DNA from 2 places in the Kitasatospora sp. NPDC032121 genome. Region 2 is predicted to be linked to the other one. Evidence: riboswitches for the same ligand, from Rfam matches in the RefSeq annotation. Region 2 holds a riboswitch; the other holds the start of a gene.
What was found. Region 2 has a riboswitch for glycine ahead of gcvT (glycine cleavage system aminomethyltransferase GcvT). Riboswitches for the same ligand answer to the same signal wherever they lie in the genome.

Region 1: linked by a shared signal. The riboswitch ahead of gcvP (aminomethyl-transferring glycine dehydrogenase) and the one ahead of gcvT (glycine cleavage system aminomethyltransferase GcvT) in region 2 are both predicted to bind glycine.

The regions. Positions count from the first base shown of each region.
Region 1 covers NZ_JBVILX010000029.1:13,459-21,075, reverse strand. The annotation lists gene ACZ5OX_RS37325 (glutamate-cysteine ligase family protein) at 1-909, opposite strand, end outside; gene ACZ5OX_RS37320 (hypothetical protein) at 1,287-1,859, shown strand; gene ACZ5OX_RS37315 (DUF5999 family protein) at 2,276-2,467, shown strand; gene gcvP (aminomethyl-transferring glycine dehydrogenase) at 2,594-5,494, opposite strand; glycine riboswitch at 5,598-5,730, opposite strand; glycine riboswitch at 5,732-5,835, opposite strand; gene ACZ5OX_RS37305 (PRC and DUF2382 domain-containing protein) at 6,063-7,208, shown strand; gene ACZ5OX_RS37300 (MFS transporter) at 7,370-7,617, shown strand, end outside.
Region 2 covers NZ_JBVILX010000004.1:43,034-50,650, reverse strand. The annotation lists gene glyA (serine hydroxymethyltransferase) at 1-61, opposite strand, end outside; gene gcvH (glycine cleavage system protein GcvH) at 140-514, opposite strand; gene gcvT (glycine cleavage system aminomethyltransferase GcvT) at 615-1,736, opposite strand; glycine riboswitch at 1,967-2,068, opposite strand; gene ACZ5OX_RS14260 (enhanced serine sensitivity protein SseB C-terminal domain-containing protein) at 2,374-3,177, shown strand; gene ACZ5OX_RS14255 (enhanced serine sensitivity protein SseB C-terminal domain-containing protein) at 3,295-4,218, shown strand; gene ACZ5OX_RS14250 (ABC transporter permease) at 4,664-5,653, shown strand; gene ACZ5OX_RS14245 (ABC transporter substrate-binding protein) at 5,744-7,507, shown strand; gene ACZ5OX_RS14240 (ABC transporter permease) at 7,606-7,617, shown strand, end outside.

The sequences.
Region 1 (7,617 bases), on a different contig from region 2:
CCTGGGCGCACCGCCGGAGGCCAGCACCTTCAGCGGGTCCTCGTCGTCGCAGATCGGCAGCAGCGCGGGGAAGTACCGCAGGTTCTCCTCGAACAGGTCGTACGCGGAGTCCACCCAGCGCTCGCCGAACCAGGTGATCGGGCGCACCCCCTGGGCCTTGAGCTCCGCCGTCCGGGTGTCGCAGGCCTGCTGGAAGAGCACCGGACGGGTCTCCCGCCACAGCTCCCGCCCGAACAGGAACGGCGAGTTGGCGCCGAGCGCGAGCTGCGGCCCGCAGATCGCCTGGGCGGCGTTCCAGACCGAGGAGAACCGTTCCGGGGTCACCTGGAGGTGCAGCTGGAGCGAGGTGGCGGCGGCCTCGGCCACCATGGTGATCGACTCCAGCTGGAGGTGCTCGACCCCCTCGATGTCCAGCGCGATGTCCTCCCCGCGGGCGGCCAGGATCTGGTCGCTGAGCAGGCTGTACCGCTGGTTGTGGCTCATCGCGTCCAGCCCGGTGTGGGCGTGCTCCAGGGTCGGCAGGATGCCCACCATGACGATCCTGGCGCCCGCCTCGGCGGCCCGCCGGTCGGCGTAGCGCAGCCCGGTGTCGATCTCCTCGCGCAGTTCCTCGAAGACGTGCCCGCAGAGCCGGTGGGGCGTGATGTTGACCTCGATGTTGAACCGGCCCAGTTCGGTCTGGAAGTCGCTGGAGCCGATCGCGCTCAGCACCTGCGCGTTGTTCATGGCCGGCAGGCCCTGCTCGTCGGCCAGGTTGAGCTCGATCTCCAGGCCCATCACCGCCCGCGGACGGTCGAAGCGGTCCTCCCGGATCATCCGTCCGAGTGTTTCGAGACACGTGTGGAGCTTGCGCCGGTACTGCTGCCGGTCCGCCAGTTCCGCCCGAGTAGCCACGACCTTCTCGCCCACGGTCCCCTCCTCCAGAGCCACCCCGTCGAGCACCCGGTCGACCGACCGTGCAAGCATCATGCCCACCTCGAAGATCGATACCCGAACACGTGTACTGGCTTGCATTGCAAGGCATCTGACGGAAAATCAGACGAACTATGGACTTGCTCGGCACCACAGCCTGTGATAAACAGATCACCCTGCGCACCTGTTCGAATTGGCACAGCGCTCCGGCCGGTCCGCCCCGCCCAGAAGCCCTCGTCGACGGCGGCGACCGTGCCGGCTCCGCGATCCTGCACAACCGGACACGGCCGGGCCCCGTCACCGAAGACGCGTCGCCTCGCCACGCCGGTATGACGCACTCGCACGCCGATCTCGCTTGGAGAGGCGGACCCGCCATGACTCTGCAAACCCCCCAGCCCCCGCCGAGCGCGCTGCGCGCGGTCCTGGGCGCGCTCGACTCGGAGACCGCGCTGCGCCAGCCCGCCGCCGCAGCACTGCGCCATCCGACCGGCCCACTGCTCCCCGCCCACCCGCTCGCGGTGCACGTCCTGAACGGCCCGCGCCCGGAGCTCCCGGCCGCCCGCCGCACCGGCTGGCGCTTCCTGATCAAGGACGGGCCCGAGGTGGCCGCCGCCGCCGAGGTGGTGCAGAGCGCCGAGGGCCACAGCTTCTCCCACTTCACCGCGGGCCCCTACCTCGACTCGACGGTCCGGGCACTGCGCGAGGCCTGGCAGCTCGCCCAGAACTCCCGGACCCGCCGGCAGCCCCGGCTGCTGACCTTCCCCGGCCAGTACGCCACGGCGCTCTGGCTGCACAGTCCCGACGGCGACCCGGCCGCCGATCTGCTGATCCCCCTCGCCCCGGCCCCGCTCGGCGTCACCGCGCACCGCGCCTGCCCGGCCGCCGAACTGCTGCCGCTGCTCGCCCGCACCCCGCTCGCCAGGCCGCTGCTGCTCGGCTCCTCCTGACCGGCCGGTGCCCCACGGGCCGCCGGGCCCACGCGCCCGGCGGCCGCCACCCGTGCCCGCGCCCGTGCGCCCGCGGACCCTCACCCGAACGGCGATCACCCGTCCGGACCATCCGGCATGGCCCCATCGGGTCATGCCCCGGCTGACCCACCGGTGTGCTCTTTCCCGTCGGTCCCACCTGAACGGGTGATCTCTACCCGGGAGTTGTGGCGCATGTCACGAAATCCCTGCGCGCGGGTCCCAGGATGCCGACACTGGGAACCAGCGTGGAAGGACCCCCTGTCCTACCCACTTGAGCGCCGGTCCACACTTGGCCGGCGTGCGGACAGGATCCGACCACCGCGGCGGTCCCGGACGGCACCACCTCCGGCGACCGCACCACGGGGAGGATCGCAGAGCGAAGCGAGGGTACGCGTATGTGCCAGCACCGTCCTGAGTGCCCGTCGGCCGAGTCCGAGGACCGCGAGGCGGCCGTCTCGGTGGCCCGCCACCCGGAGCAGGGCTGGAGCCTGCTCTGCAACGGCGTCGTCCTGTTCGAGGACACCGGAGAACTGCTGCCCGACGGCCGGGTGATCGCCCCGCGCCGTCCCGTCGCCCACGCGGCCTGACCGAACGGTCCGGCCGGTCCGGCCGGCGGGGGCAGCCGCCGACTCGGCCGGCGAAACGGGCAGGGCCCCGGCGGAAGACTCCGCCGGGGCCCTGCCGTCCGATCCGGGCCCGCGGGCCCGGTCCGGTCAGACGCCGTACTCGTCCAGCGGCGGGCAGGAGCAGACCAGGTTGCGGTCGCCGTACGCGCCGTCGATCCGGCTGACCGGCGGCCAGTACTTGTCCGCCGGGTTCACGCCCGCCGGGAAGACGGCCTCCTGCCGCGAGTAGCCGTGCGCCCAGTCGCCGGCCAGCGTGGCGGCGGTGTGCGGCGCGTTGCGCAGCGGGTTGTCGTCGGCCGCCCACTCGCCCGAGCCGACCTTGTCGATCTCGGCGCGGATGGTGATCATCGCGTCGCAGAACCGGTCGATCTCGTGCAGGTCCTCGGACTCGGTCGGCTCGATCATCAGCGTGCCGGCCACCGGGAAGGACATCGTCGGCGCGTGGAAGCCGTAGTCGATCAGGCGCTTGGCGATGTCGTCCACCGTCACGCCCGTCTCCTTGGTCAGCGGACGCAGGTCGATGATGCACTCGTGCGCGACCAGCCCGCCCGGACCGGTGTAGAGCACCGGGAAGTGCGGCGCCAGACGCTTGGCGATGTAGTTGGCGTTCAGCACCGCGACCTGGGTCGCGTGCTTGAGGCCCTCGCCGCCCATCAGCCGGACGTACGCCCAGGAGATCGGCAAGATGGCCGCCGAGCCCCACGGCGCGGCCGAGACCGGGCCGACGCCGGTGGCCGGGCCGGCCTCCGCCTGCAGCGGGTGGTTCGGCAGGTACGGCGCCAGGTGGGCGCGCACCGCGACCGGGCCGACGCCCGGGCCGCCGCCGCCGTGCGGGATGCAGAAGGTCTTGTGCAGGTTCAGGTGCGAGACGTCCGCGCCGAACTTGCCCGGCTTGGCCAGGCCGACCAGGGCGTTCAGGTTGGCGCCGTCCACGTAGACCTGGCCGCCGGCCTCGTGCACCAGGGCGCAGATGTCGGTGATCTGGGTCTCGTACACGCCGTGGGTGGACGGGTAGGTGACCATCAGCACGGCGAGGTTGTCGCGGTGCTGCTCGATCTTGGCCTTCAGGTCCTCGACGTCCACGTCGCCGTCGGCCAGGGTCTTCACCACGACCACGCGCATGCCGGCCATCACCGCGGAGGCCGCGTTGGTGCCGTGCGCCGAGGACGGGATCAGGCAGACGTCGCGCTGGGTGTCGCCGTTGGCGTGGTGGTAGGCGCGCACGGCCAGCAGACCGGCGAACTCGCCCTGGGAACCCGCGTTCGGCTGGATCGACACGGCGTCGTAGCCGGTCACCTCGACCAGCTGCTGCTCCAGCTGGCGGATCAGGGTCAGGAAGCCCTGGGCCTGGTCGATCGGCGCGAAGGGGTGCAGCTGGCCGAACTCCGGCCAGGTCACCGCCTCCATCTCGGTGGTCGCGTTGAGCTTCATGGTGCAGGAGCCCAGCGGGATCATGCCGCGGTCCAGCGCGTAGTCCCGGTCCGACAGGCGGCGCAGGTAGCGCAGCATGGCGGTCTCCGAGCGGTGGCTGTGGAAGACCGGGTGGGTCAGGTACTCGTCCTCGCGCAGCAGCGCGGCGGGCAGCGTCTCGGCGCCCTCGGCGACCTCGCCGGCGGGAACGCCGAACGCGGCCCAGACGCCGGCCAGGTGCTCGCGGGTGGTGGTCTCGTCGGTGGAGACGGAGATCCGGTCCTCGCCGTCCTGGTACACGTTGATGCCGTTGGCGCGGGCGGCGGCGGCGATCTCGGCGGCGCGGCCCGGGACGACGGCGGTGACGGTGTCGAAGAACTCGCCGTGCAGCAGCTCGACGCCGCCGGCCCGCAGGCCCTCGGCGAGGGCGGCGGCGTAGCGGTGGGTGCGGCGGGCGATGTCGGCCAGGCCGTCCGGGCCGTGGTAGACGGCGTACATCGAGGCCATCACGGCGAGCAGCACCTGGGCGGTGCAGATGTTGCTGGTGGCCTTCTCGCGGCGGATGTGCTGCTCGCGGGTCTGCAGCGCCAGGCGGTAGGCGCGGTTGCCGTCGGCGTCGACGGAGACGCCGACCAGGCGGCCGGGCAGCGAGCGGGCGTACTCGGTACGCACCGACAGGTAGCCGGCGTGCGGGCCACCGAAGCCCATCGGCACGCCGAAGCGCTGAGTGGTGCCGCAGGCGATGTCGGCGCCCAGCGAGCCCGGGGACTTGAGCAGGGTCAGCGCCAGCAGGTCGGCGGCGACGGCGACGATCGCGCCCAGGCCGTGCGCCTGCTCGATCACCGGGGCGAGGTCGCGGACCACACCGGTGGCACCCGGGTACTGGAGCAGCACGCCGAAGACGCCGCGCTCGGCGATCTCGGCGGGGATGCCCTCGGACAGGTCGGCGACGACGACCTCGACACCGGTCGGCACGGCGCGGGTGTTGATCACCGCGAGGGTCTGCGGCAGGGTCTCGGCGTCGACCAGGAAGACACCGCCCTTGACCTTGGTGACGCGGCGGGCGAGCGCCATCGCCTCGGCGGCCGCGGTGCCCTCGTCCAGCAGCGAGGCGCCGGAGGTCGACAGGCCGGTCAGGTCGGAGACCAGGGTCTGGAAGTTGAGCAGCGCCTCCAGGCGGCCCTGCGAGATCTCCGGCTGGTACGGGGTGTAGGCGGTGTACCAGGCCGGGTTCTCCATGACGTTGCGCAGGATCACCGGCGGGGTGAAGGTGCCGTAGTAGCCCAGGCCGATCATCGGCTGGAGCACCTGGTTGCGGCCGGCCAGCTCGCGCAGCTCGGCGAGGACCTGGGCCTCGGTCCGGCCCGCGGGCAGGTCCAGGGCGGTGATGGAACGGATCGCCTCGGGCACCGCGGTGGCGGCGAGCTCGTCCAGCGAGCCGTAGCCGACGGACGCCAGCATCTTCTCCTGCGCGGCGGCGTCGGGGCCGATGTGGCGGTTCTCGAAGGGACTGGCCAGCTCAAGCTCGGTGAGGGTCGAGGCGCCGGTGGGGCGTCCCGCGTTCGGCTGGGCGTTCATGGTGGTCGAGGCCTCCTGGTCACGGACCGGCGGGGGTACGCACGCCGGCCGGCCTCGCCGCTGCGGGCGGCGGACAAGCCTGGGCGGGCGGACCCGACAGGCCTCCCCCTCTGTCATCGGGACCTGAGAGCTTCACCCGCACGGGGCGCTGTGGGCGCTCCGCCGGCTTGCACCGTCGGTGAGGGTGGTGATCGCCGGCTTCCGTGCCGACGTTCCTGCCCTGCTTTCCAGAGTGACCTACCCCACACGGTACGGATGCCTGAGAGATTCCGGGGAGGAGTTGCTCCTTCGGCGCCCCGACCAGCGGTTTTCGTTGTCGGAGACTCTCCCGAGCGGGCTCTGCGGTCGCCGCCCAGGGTACCAGCGGGAGGCCGCCCGATCACGGGTGCGTCGGGTCACTCGAGGTCTACGCGCGTCCCCCGGACGGTCGATCGCGCGACCCCGTCCGGCGCACCCCGCTCGCGCCCGTCCGATTCATGGCATTTGGTGTGAAGTGGCGGACAGGACGGGTGCTCCGGCCGCCCTGCTGCGGGAGTTCCGCAGGCCCAGCGCACGCGGGAGGAAAGAAGTGCAGACCGACATCGACCCCCGGGACCTCATCGGTCACAAGGCCGTCGACCGCAACGGAGACAAGATCGGCACGGTCGACGAGGTCTACCTGGACGACGCCACCGGCCGGCCCGAGTGGGCCGCGATCCGGACCGGCATCTTCGGCCGGGACGCCTTCGTCCCACTGACCACCAGCGAGTTCGCGGGCGACGAACTGCGGGTGCCGTACGACAAGTCGCTGGTGAAGGAGTCACCGGACTTCGGCGTCGGCCAGCACCTGTCCCCCGCCCAGGAGCTACAGCTCTACCGCTACTACGGGCTCGACACCCCGATGGACAGCCGTCCGAACGGCGAGAACGGGAACCGGACCAAGCAGCCCGACCTCGACTTCGGCACCACGGCGGCCACTGCCGCCGCCACGACGACCGCCGCGGCCCCCGCCAAGCCGCTCACCTTCCACAGCCCCGAGCGCTCCCCCGAGCACGCCCCGGCAAGGACCCCCGCTGCCGCTGCCGCCGCCGCGCCCGTCACCCCCGACAGCACCAGGACCGCCCCGGAGGCCGACACCCGGATCCCCGGCACCCCTGCGGCAACCACCCCGCCGGCGGCGGCGCCCGCCCCCACCGCACCCGCCATGGAACCGAAGCAGTCGCAGCCCGCCCCCACGCCCGCCCCGGCGGCGGCCACCAGGACCGCCACCGCGCACTCGGGCACCCCCACGGCCGCCCCGAGCAGCCCGGTCGAGATCACCTGCCGCGAGGAGCGGCTGGACGTCACCACCGAGTGGCGCGTCGTCGGCACCGCGAAGCTGCGCAAGTACGTGACGACCGAACAGGTCGAGCGCCGCGTTCCGGTGGTCCGCGAGCGCGTCCGGGTCGAGCGGACGCCGATCAGCGAGGCCGAGCGCGCCACGCTCACCGACAAGGAGATCGCCGAGGCCGTCGAGGAGGTCACTCTCCGTGAGGAACGCGTGGTGACCCGCAAGTACCTCGCGCCCGTCGAGCGGATCCGCCTGGTCGTCGAGCGATACACGACCGAGGAGGTGATCCGGGAGGAACTCCGTCGCGAGCACGTCGAGGTCCACGACACCACGACCCCCCGCACCCCGCCGTCCACCTTCACTCCCGACACCCCCCGCCCGGCCCCAGCACGCCCGCTCGCCTGATAGCCCCCACCAGCAAGGGGCCCCGGACACCGTTCCGGGGCCCTTGTCGCGTACCCGACCCTTCGACTTTGCCAAAGCTTAACCGCTCGATATTTGACACTCTGAAGTATCTCCCTGCACGATTACTTCAGTTCATTCACTATGTACGGGAGGAAGCAACCGTGAGTGAGGCACCACAGCCCACCACCGCGGCCGAGAAGCAGAGCAGCGCCCGGGTCCTGCCGGCCCTCATCCTGGCGATGCTGTCGTTCAGCGTGGTGCAGACCGCGGTCGTCCCGATCCTGCCCTCGCTGGCCAAGGAACTGAGCGTCTCCGCCTCCAGCATCACCTGGCTGATGACCGCCAACCTGCTCTCCGCAGCCGTGCTGACTCCCCTCCTGGGCCGTTTCGGCGACCTCCGGGGCCGTAA
Region 2 (7,617 bases):
CGTCGACCGCGGCGGCGATCTCCGGGTCGAGGGCGTGCAGGGACTGGTTGAGAACCGTCATGGTGTGGTCTTCCCGGTGGAGGAGAGCGGAGGGACGGTAGGGGCGGGCCGACGAGCGGCCCGCCCGGTCACGGGCTGGTCAGCCGCCGATGAAGGCGGTGTACTCGTCCGCGCTGAGCAGCGTGTCGGTGGCCTCGACGCGCACCTTGAACAGCCAGGCGCTCCCGAACGGGTCCGCGTTCACGGAGGCCGGGTCGTCGATGACGTCCTGGTTGATCTCGGTGACCTCGCCGGTGGCCGGGGAGAACAGGTCGCTGACCGACTTGGTGGACTCCAGCTCGCCGCAGGTCTCACCGGCGGTCACGGTGTCGCCGACCGCGGGCAGCTGCACGTAGACGATGTCACCGAGCGCGGTGGCGGCGTGCTCGGTGATGCCGACCGTGGAGACACCGTCCTCGGCGGCCGTCAGCCACTCGTGCTCCTTGGTGTACTGCAGGTGCTGGGGGTTGCTCATGGCGTCATTCTCCAGGATGGGAAGCGGGCACGACGAAGCGGGCCGCCGCGCGGACGGCTGCGACGTGCGTGTATGGGAAAAACGGGGGCGGGACGAAGGCTCAGCGGGCGCGCTTGTAGAACGGCAGCGCCACGACCTGGACGGGCTCGTGCTTGCCGCGGACGTCCACCGCGACGGTGGTGCCGGGCTCCGCGTGGGCGGCGTCGACGTAGGCCATCGCGATCGGCCGGCCGAGCGTCGGGGACGGCGCGCCGGAGGTGATCCGGCCGATCGGCTCGCCCTCGGTGGAGACCACGGTGTAGTCGGCGCGCGGCACCCGCTTGCCCTCGGAGACCAGGCCGACCAGCTTCTTCGGCGGGTTGGTCTCGGCCGCGGCGGCGGCCTGCTCCAGCGCCTTGCGGCCGATGAAGGCGCCCTCGTTGGTGGTCTTGTCGAAGCGGACGACCCGGCCCAGGCCGGCGTCGAACGGGGTCAGGTCGGTGGACAGCTCGTGCCCGTACAACGGCATGCCGGCCTCCAGGCGCAGCGTGTCGCGGCAGGACAGGCCGCACGGGATCAGGCCGTGGCCCTCGCCGGCGGCGGTCAGCGCCTGCCAGACGGGCTCGGCGTCGACCGGGTGGCAGAAGATCTCGAAGCCGTCCTCGCCGGTGTAGCCGGTGCGGGCGAGCAGCACGTCGCGGCCGGCCACCCGGGCCGGGAGGATCGCGTAGTACTTCAGGCCGGGCAGGTCGGCGTCGGTGGTCTTCGCCAGGATGCCGGTGGCCTCCGGGCCCTGGACGGCGATCAGCGCGTAGGTGTCGCGGTCGTCGGTGACGACGGCGTCGAAGCCCTTGGCGCGGGCGATCAGCTCGTCGAGGACCAGCTGGGCGTTCGAGGCGTTGGCGACGACCAGGAAGGCGTCCTCGCGCAGGCGGTAGACGATCAGGTCGTCCAGGATGCCGCCGTCCTCGGCGCAGATCATGGTGTAGCGGGCGCGCAGCACGCCGAGCGCGGAGACGAAGCCGACCAGCGCGTGGTCCAGCATCTCGCCGGCCTGCGGGCCGGTGACGGTGATCTCGCCCATGTGCGAGAGGTCGAACAGGCCGGCCTTGGTGCGGACGGCGAGGTGCTCCTCGCGCTCGCTGCCGTAGCGCAGCGGCATGTCCCAGCCGGCGAAGTCGGTCATGGTCGCGCCGAGGGCGCGGTGCAGCGCGTCGAGCGCGGTCAGGCGGAGGGACGACATGGCCAGGAACTCCTCGGTCGGGGCACTCAGGGGTGCACGCACCGGATCGGACCCGCTCGGGGGCCGACCCTGCGCGCGGGCATGCGGCGGCGTGGGTCTCCCCATCTGTCGTCGAACCTGAGAGCTTCACCGCCCCGCCGCCCGCAGCCGTTTCCAGCTTGGGGGACAGCATGGCGGCTTGCACCGTGGGTGGGCGTACGACAGGGCCGTGCGCCGCTTTCCAGATGTGCCTAACCCGTGCGGTAGGGGTGCCTGAGAGATTCCGGGGAGGACTTGCTCCTTCGGCGCCGGCTGTGCCTGAGCGGCACTCCGGGCTCTCCCGCGCGGGTTCGAGCGGCCGGTGTGGAGTTGTAGGGGCCCGCGGCGCATGCCGTCGGACGGGCACATCATGGCACGTCCCGGGCGACGAGGGGAGGGGGGACCCGGTCACACCGCGTGGTATCCGGACACGGGCCCCGGACGGCACCCGGACACGAGGCCGGGCGGGCCCGAGGCCGGGCCCCGGACGGCACCCGAACACGAGCCCTAAAACGGCACCCGAACACGAGCCCTAAAGAGGAAGGCCCCGGGGCCCTAGACTGCTGCGCGTCGGCGCAGCAGTGGGCGGCCGACCGGCAGAGGGCGGAATCGGCGGCGCATGGGGTACCCGGTGGAGCAGCAGCAGGGGTGGGGCGGTCCGGAGGAGGCGCCGGCGGGCGGCTCCTGGCCGGCCAACGAGCTGGAGCAGGTGCTGACCGCGGCCCTGGGGGACCCGGGCGCGACGCCGCGGGTGATCGAGGTGCTGGCGCGCAGCCAGGTGTGGGTGCCGCTGCCGGCCGGGGCCGACCCGCAGGGGCAGTCGCTGGACCTGCCGACCATCGAGCTGGGCGGCGACCCGTACGTGCCGGTGTTCTCCTCGCAGGAGGTGTTCCTCCAGCAGGCGCCGGGGATGGCCTTCGCGATCGCGCCGGTGTGGGAGTTCGCCCGCGGGTTGCCGCTGGGCCTGGGCATCGCGGTGAACCCGGAGGCGGCGGTGGGCATCCCGGTGCCGCCGCAGGGGGTCGCCGAGCTGCGCCGCGGTCCGCGCGCGGACCGCTGGGAGGGCGCCGGCGACGCGTCGGAGCCGACCGGCGGGCGGGTGGCGTTGCGCGAGCCGGTGCCGGGCGAGGACCCGGAGCACTTCCTGGCCGCCTGCCGGAGCGAACTGTCCGCGCTGCCCGGGGTGCTGACCGCCCGCAGGGCGCTGGCCAGCATCGAGGGCGAGCCGACCGTGATGTTCGTGGGCGTCCAGCTGGACCCGGCGGCACCGGCCGATCCGGCCGCGGTGAACGAGGCACTCGGGCGAGCCCTGGGAACCGCGCCGCTGCCCGGCGGCGTCCACCTCGTACTGCTCGACCTCGCCGACGACCCGGTGGTCGAGTGGCTGCTCACCCGGGTGCAGCCGTTCTACGCGCGGGTCTGAGCGGGGTCCGTATCAAAGGCACGTCGCCGTGGCGGTGGCCGGTGCCGCGCCATAGGGTGCGTGCAGACGGCCGACGGGTCGGCGGGTTGAGGGAAAGAGGCGCGGCGAGGTGGGCGCATGAGTGCGGGAACGGGAGCGGGCGGTGTGCCGGGGCCCTGGGGCCAGGCACCGGCCGGGCGCCCGGGAGCTGATCCCGGCGCGTTGGAGCGCGCCCTGCGCGATGTCGCGCCGGAGCGCTACGACGCGTACGAGCGGCTGCTGCACGCGCTGGCGGACGGTCAGGTCTGGATGCTGCTGTGGCACGGCACGCCGGGCAGCCCGGACGCCCAGTACGGGAACATGGAGATCAGCGGCCACGGCTACGCGCCGGCCGTCACCTCGTCCGAGCAGCTGACCGCCTCCGGCTGGGCGCGGGCCCACGAGGTGGTCTCGGGCCGGGAGATCGCGGCCTCGCTGTACCGCACCCGCTGGGGCCTGTGGCTCAACCCGCACGCGCCCGGCGGCGGCGTCGGGGTGCCCTGGGCGGACCTCCGGCGGATCGCCGCGGGCCTGGACCGGCTGCCGGCGGGGCCGTTGAAGCTGAGCGAGCCACAGCTGAACGCCCAGCCGTTCTTCGCGCTGCTGGAGCGGCAGGCCGTCGAGGTGCGTCCGGTGCGGGCGCTGCGCCGGGCCTGGGTGCAGCCCGCGGTGGGGGAGCCGTACCTGGCCATCGGCCTTGACCTGTACGAGAGTTCGCCGCCGGCCGTGGAGGCGGTGCGGGCGCTGATGCAGCGCGCGATCGCGGTGGCCCCGGAGGGGCTCGCGGTGTCCACGGTGGCGATGTCGGACGAGTACGACCCGGTGGCGCTGTGGATGCGCGCCAACGCGCGGCCGTTCTTCGACCGGGAGGCGGGGCGCCCGCCGACCGGCCCGTACCCGCCGGTGCCCCCGCCGCCGTACCCCGGGCAGTCGATGCCGGGTTACGCGTACGGCACCCAGCCGCCGGCCCAGGGCTGGCAGCAGCAGCCGCAGCGGCCGTGGCCCGGCTACCCCGGGCGCTGATCCCCAAAACCCATTCCGCGAAGCCGACTTGATTGTCCATCAAGTCGGCTTCGATGCTTTCCGGACGAATTTCCGGATGTGTGCTCAGATCATCTTGACATGGCAGTAACAGCTATGTGAAGAGGTATATGCCGAAGATCGGGGAAGTGCATGTGCGCAGATCACAGTTGGGCATCTGTCGGTTGGCAGGGCTGGCGCAAGTCAGTTCGGATGGCAGAGAGTTCTGCGCAACGCACCGCGCGTGCTGGAACCCCACAAAGGTGAGCGCGCACGCCGACAGCCCCGCCCACGCGACGCCCATCCCGCGTGGTGGCAGTGCCCGTGCACCACGCACTGCCGTCAAGACCGCTCCTCCACAGCACTTCCGCACGTCCGCAGCCGCACCGCCGAAGCCGGCGACCGGCACCCGTGGGCCGGCCACCGTCGGCGAGGGGACCAACTGACCATGACCGCATCCGTGACCACCGCCGGGAACGAACCGGAGGCACCAGCCGCCGAGAGCCCGGCCAAGAAGATCGAGGGCCGCTCCCTCGGCCAGATCGCCTGGACCCGCTTCAAGCGGGACAAGGCCGCCGTCGCCGGCGGCGTCGTGGTGATCCTGCTGATCCTGCTCGCCCTGCTGGCGAAGCCGATCGAGTCGTTGTTCGGGCTCGACCCGGACGCCCTCCACCAGGACCTCCTGGACGCCGACCTCGGTGGCCTGCCGTTCGGCGACTGGGGCGGCATGAGCGCGGACCACCCGCTCGGCATCGACCCGCTGCAGGGCCGTGACCTGCTCACCCGCGTCATCGAGGGCTCCTGGGTCTCCCTGCTGGTCGCCTTCGGCGCGACCGTCCTGTCCAACACCATCGGCACCGTGCTCGGCATCATGGCCGGCTACTACGGCGGTTGGGTCGACACCGTGATCAGCCGGGTGATGGACGTCTTCCTGGCGTTCCCGCTGCTGCTGTTCGCCATCGCGATCTCGACCTCGCTCCAGGGCGGCGCGTTCGGCCTGCACGGCCTGCCGCTGCACATCCTGGTGCTGATCTTCGTGATCGGCTTCTTCAACTGGCCCTACATGGGCCGGATCGTGCGCGGCCAGACGCTCTCGCTGCGCGAGCGCGAGTTCGTCCACGCGGCCCGCAGTCTGGGCGCCCGCGGCCCGTTCATCCTGTTCAAGGAACTGCTGCCCAACCTGGTCGGTCCGATCCTGGTCTACTCGACCCTGCTGATCCCGACCAACATCCTCTTCGAGGCCGGGCTGAGCTTCCTCGGCGTCGGCATCCAGCCCCCGCAGGCCTCCTGGGGCGGGATGCTCCAGGACGCGATCCGGTACTACCAGGTGGACCCCCAGTACATGGTGGTCCCCGGCCTGGCGATCTTCGTCACCGTGCTCGCCTTCAACCTGCTCGGCGACGGCCTGCGCGACGCCCTCGATCCCAAGAGCAACTGACCGAGCGTCATCGAACACCGCTGAACGATCGACTGACTCCACGTCAGGACCCTCCACCGCCTCCACATCCCCAAGGGGTTGATCTCACCCATGCGTAGGTCCCGTACCGTCGCCCTGACCGCGGCGGCTGCCGCCGCGGTCCTGGTCGTGACCGGTTGCACCAGCTCGTCGAAGAGCGGCGGCTCCTCCTCGGCCTCCGGCTCCGCCGGGGGCGGCGCCAACGCGGCCACCAAGAGCATCGTCAACGCCTCGGACAAGAAGGGCGGGACGGTGACCTTCGAGATGAAGGGCACCCCGGACTCGCTCGACCCGGGCAACACGTACTACGCGTACATCTACAACTTCTCGCGCCTGTACGCCCGTTCGCTGACCACCTTCAACCCGGCGCCGGGCGAGGAGGGCAACAAGCTCGTCCCGGACCTGGCCGAGTCGGAGGGCAAGCCGAGCGCGGACGGTCTGACCTGGACGTACAAGCTGCGTCCGGGCCTGAAGTACGACGACGGCACCCCGATCACCTCGAAGGACGTCAAGTACGCCGTCGAGCGCTCCAACTTCACGGACGTGCTCACCAACGGCCCGACGTACTTCCGCAACCTGCTGGTGGACAACCCGACGCCGTACCAGGGTCCGTTCAAGGACAAGGAGGGCGGCCTCGACTCGATCCAGACGCCCGATGACCTCACCATCGTCTTCCACCTCCAGCACCCGTTCGCGGACTTCGACTACCTGGTCGCCACCCCGCAGACCGCTCCGGTCCCGCAGGCGAAGGACACCGGCGCCGACTACGTCAAGCACATCGTGTCCTCGGGCTCCTACAAGTTCGAGTCCTACGAGGACGGCAAGCAGGCCGTCCTGGTGCCGAACCCGACCTGGGACAAGAGCACCGACCCGATCCGCAAGCAGCTCGGCGACAAGATCGTGCTCCGGTTCAACATCGACCAGGCCACCATCGACAAGGACCTGCTGGCCGGCAACGCCCAGGTCGACCTCGGCGGCACCGGCGTCGACCCGCAGACCCAGGCGCAGATCCTCCAGGACCCGAAGCTCAAGGCCAACACTGACAACGCCTACGGCGGCCGGCTGGTCTACCTGGCGATGAACTCCAAGCTCGCGCCGTTCGACAACGTCGAGTGCCGCAAGGCCGTCCAGTACGCGATCGACAAGGTCTCGGTGCAGACCGCCGTCGGCGGCCCGATCCGCGGCCAGATCGCCAACACCGTCCTCCCGCCGGACATCCCGGGCCACCAGGACTTCAACACCTGGGAGACCAAGGACAACAAGGGCGACGAGGCCAAGGCCAAGAGCGCCCTGAAGGCCTGCGGCAAGGAGGGCGGCTTCAACACCGTCATCTCGGCCCGCACCGAGCGCTCCACCGAGATCGCCGCCGCGACCTCGATCCAGGCCGCGCTGAAGAAGATCGGCATCAACGCCGAGATCCAGCAGTACCCGTCGTCCAAGTACCTGACCGACAACGCCGGTTCGCCGAAGTTCGCGGCGGAGCACAACATCGGCCTGATGATGATGCAGTGGGGCGCCGACTGGCCGACCGGCTACGGCTTCCTCCAGCAGATCGTCGACGGCCGCGCGGTCAAGGACACCGGCAACAACAACCTGGCCCAGCTGGACGACCCGGCGGTCAACAAGCTGATCGACGACGTCGCCGTCAACCCGGACAAGGCGGCCCGCGAGAAGATCTACGCGGACATCGACAAGAAGGTCATGGACCAGGCGGTCTACGTCCCGCTGACCTACTTCAAGGTCTTCCTGTACCGCCCGTCCAACGCCACCAACCTGGCCTCCACGTCGGCGTACTCGGGTCAGTACGACTACCTGAACATCGGCACCACCAAGTAAGAGCCTGGCTCCGCATCCCTGAAGGCAGGTGAAGGCAGCGGCGCCCGCCGCCGTCCGGAAGATCCCGGACGGCGGCGGGCCGCCGGAGCCGCCCAACTGTGTTTGCCTAC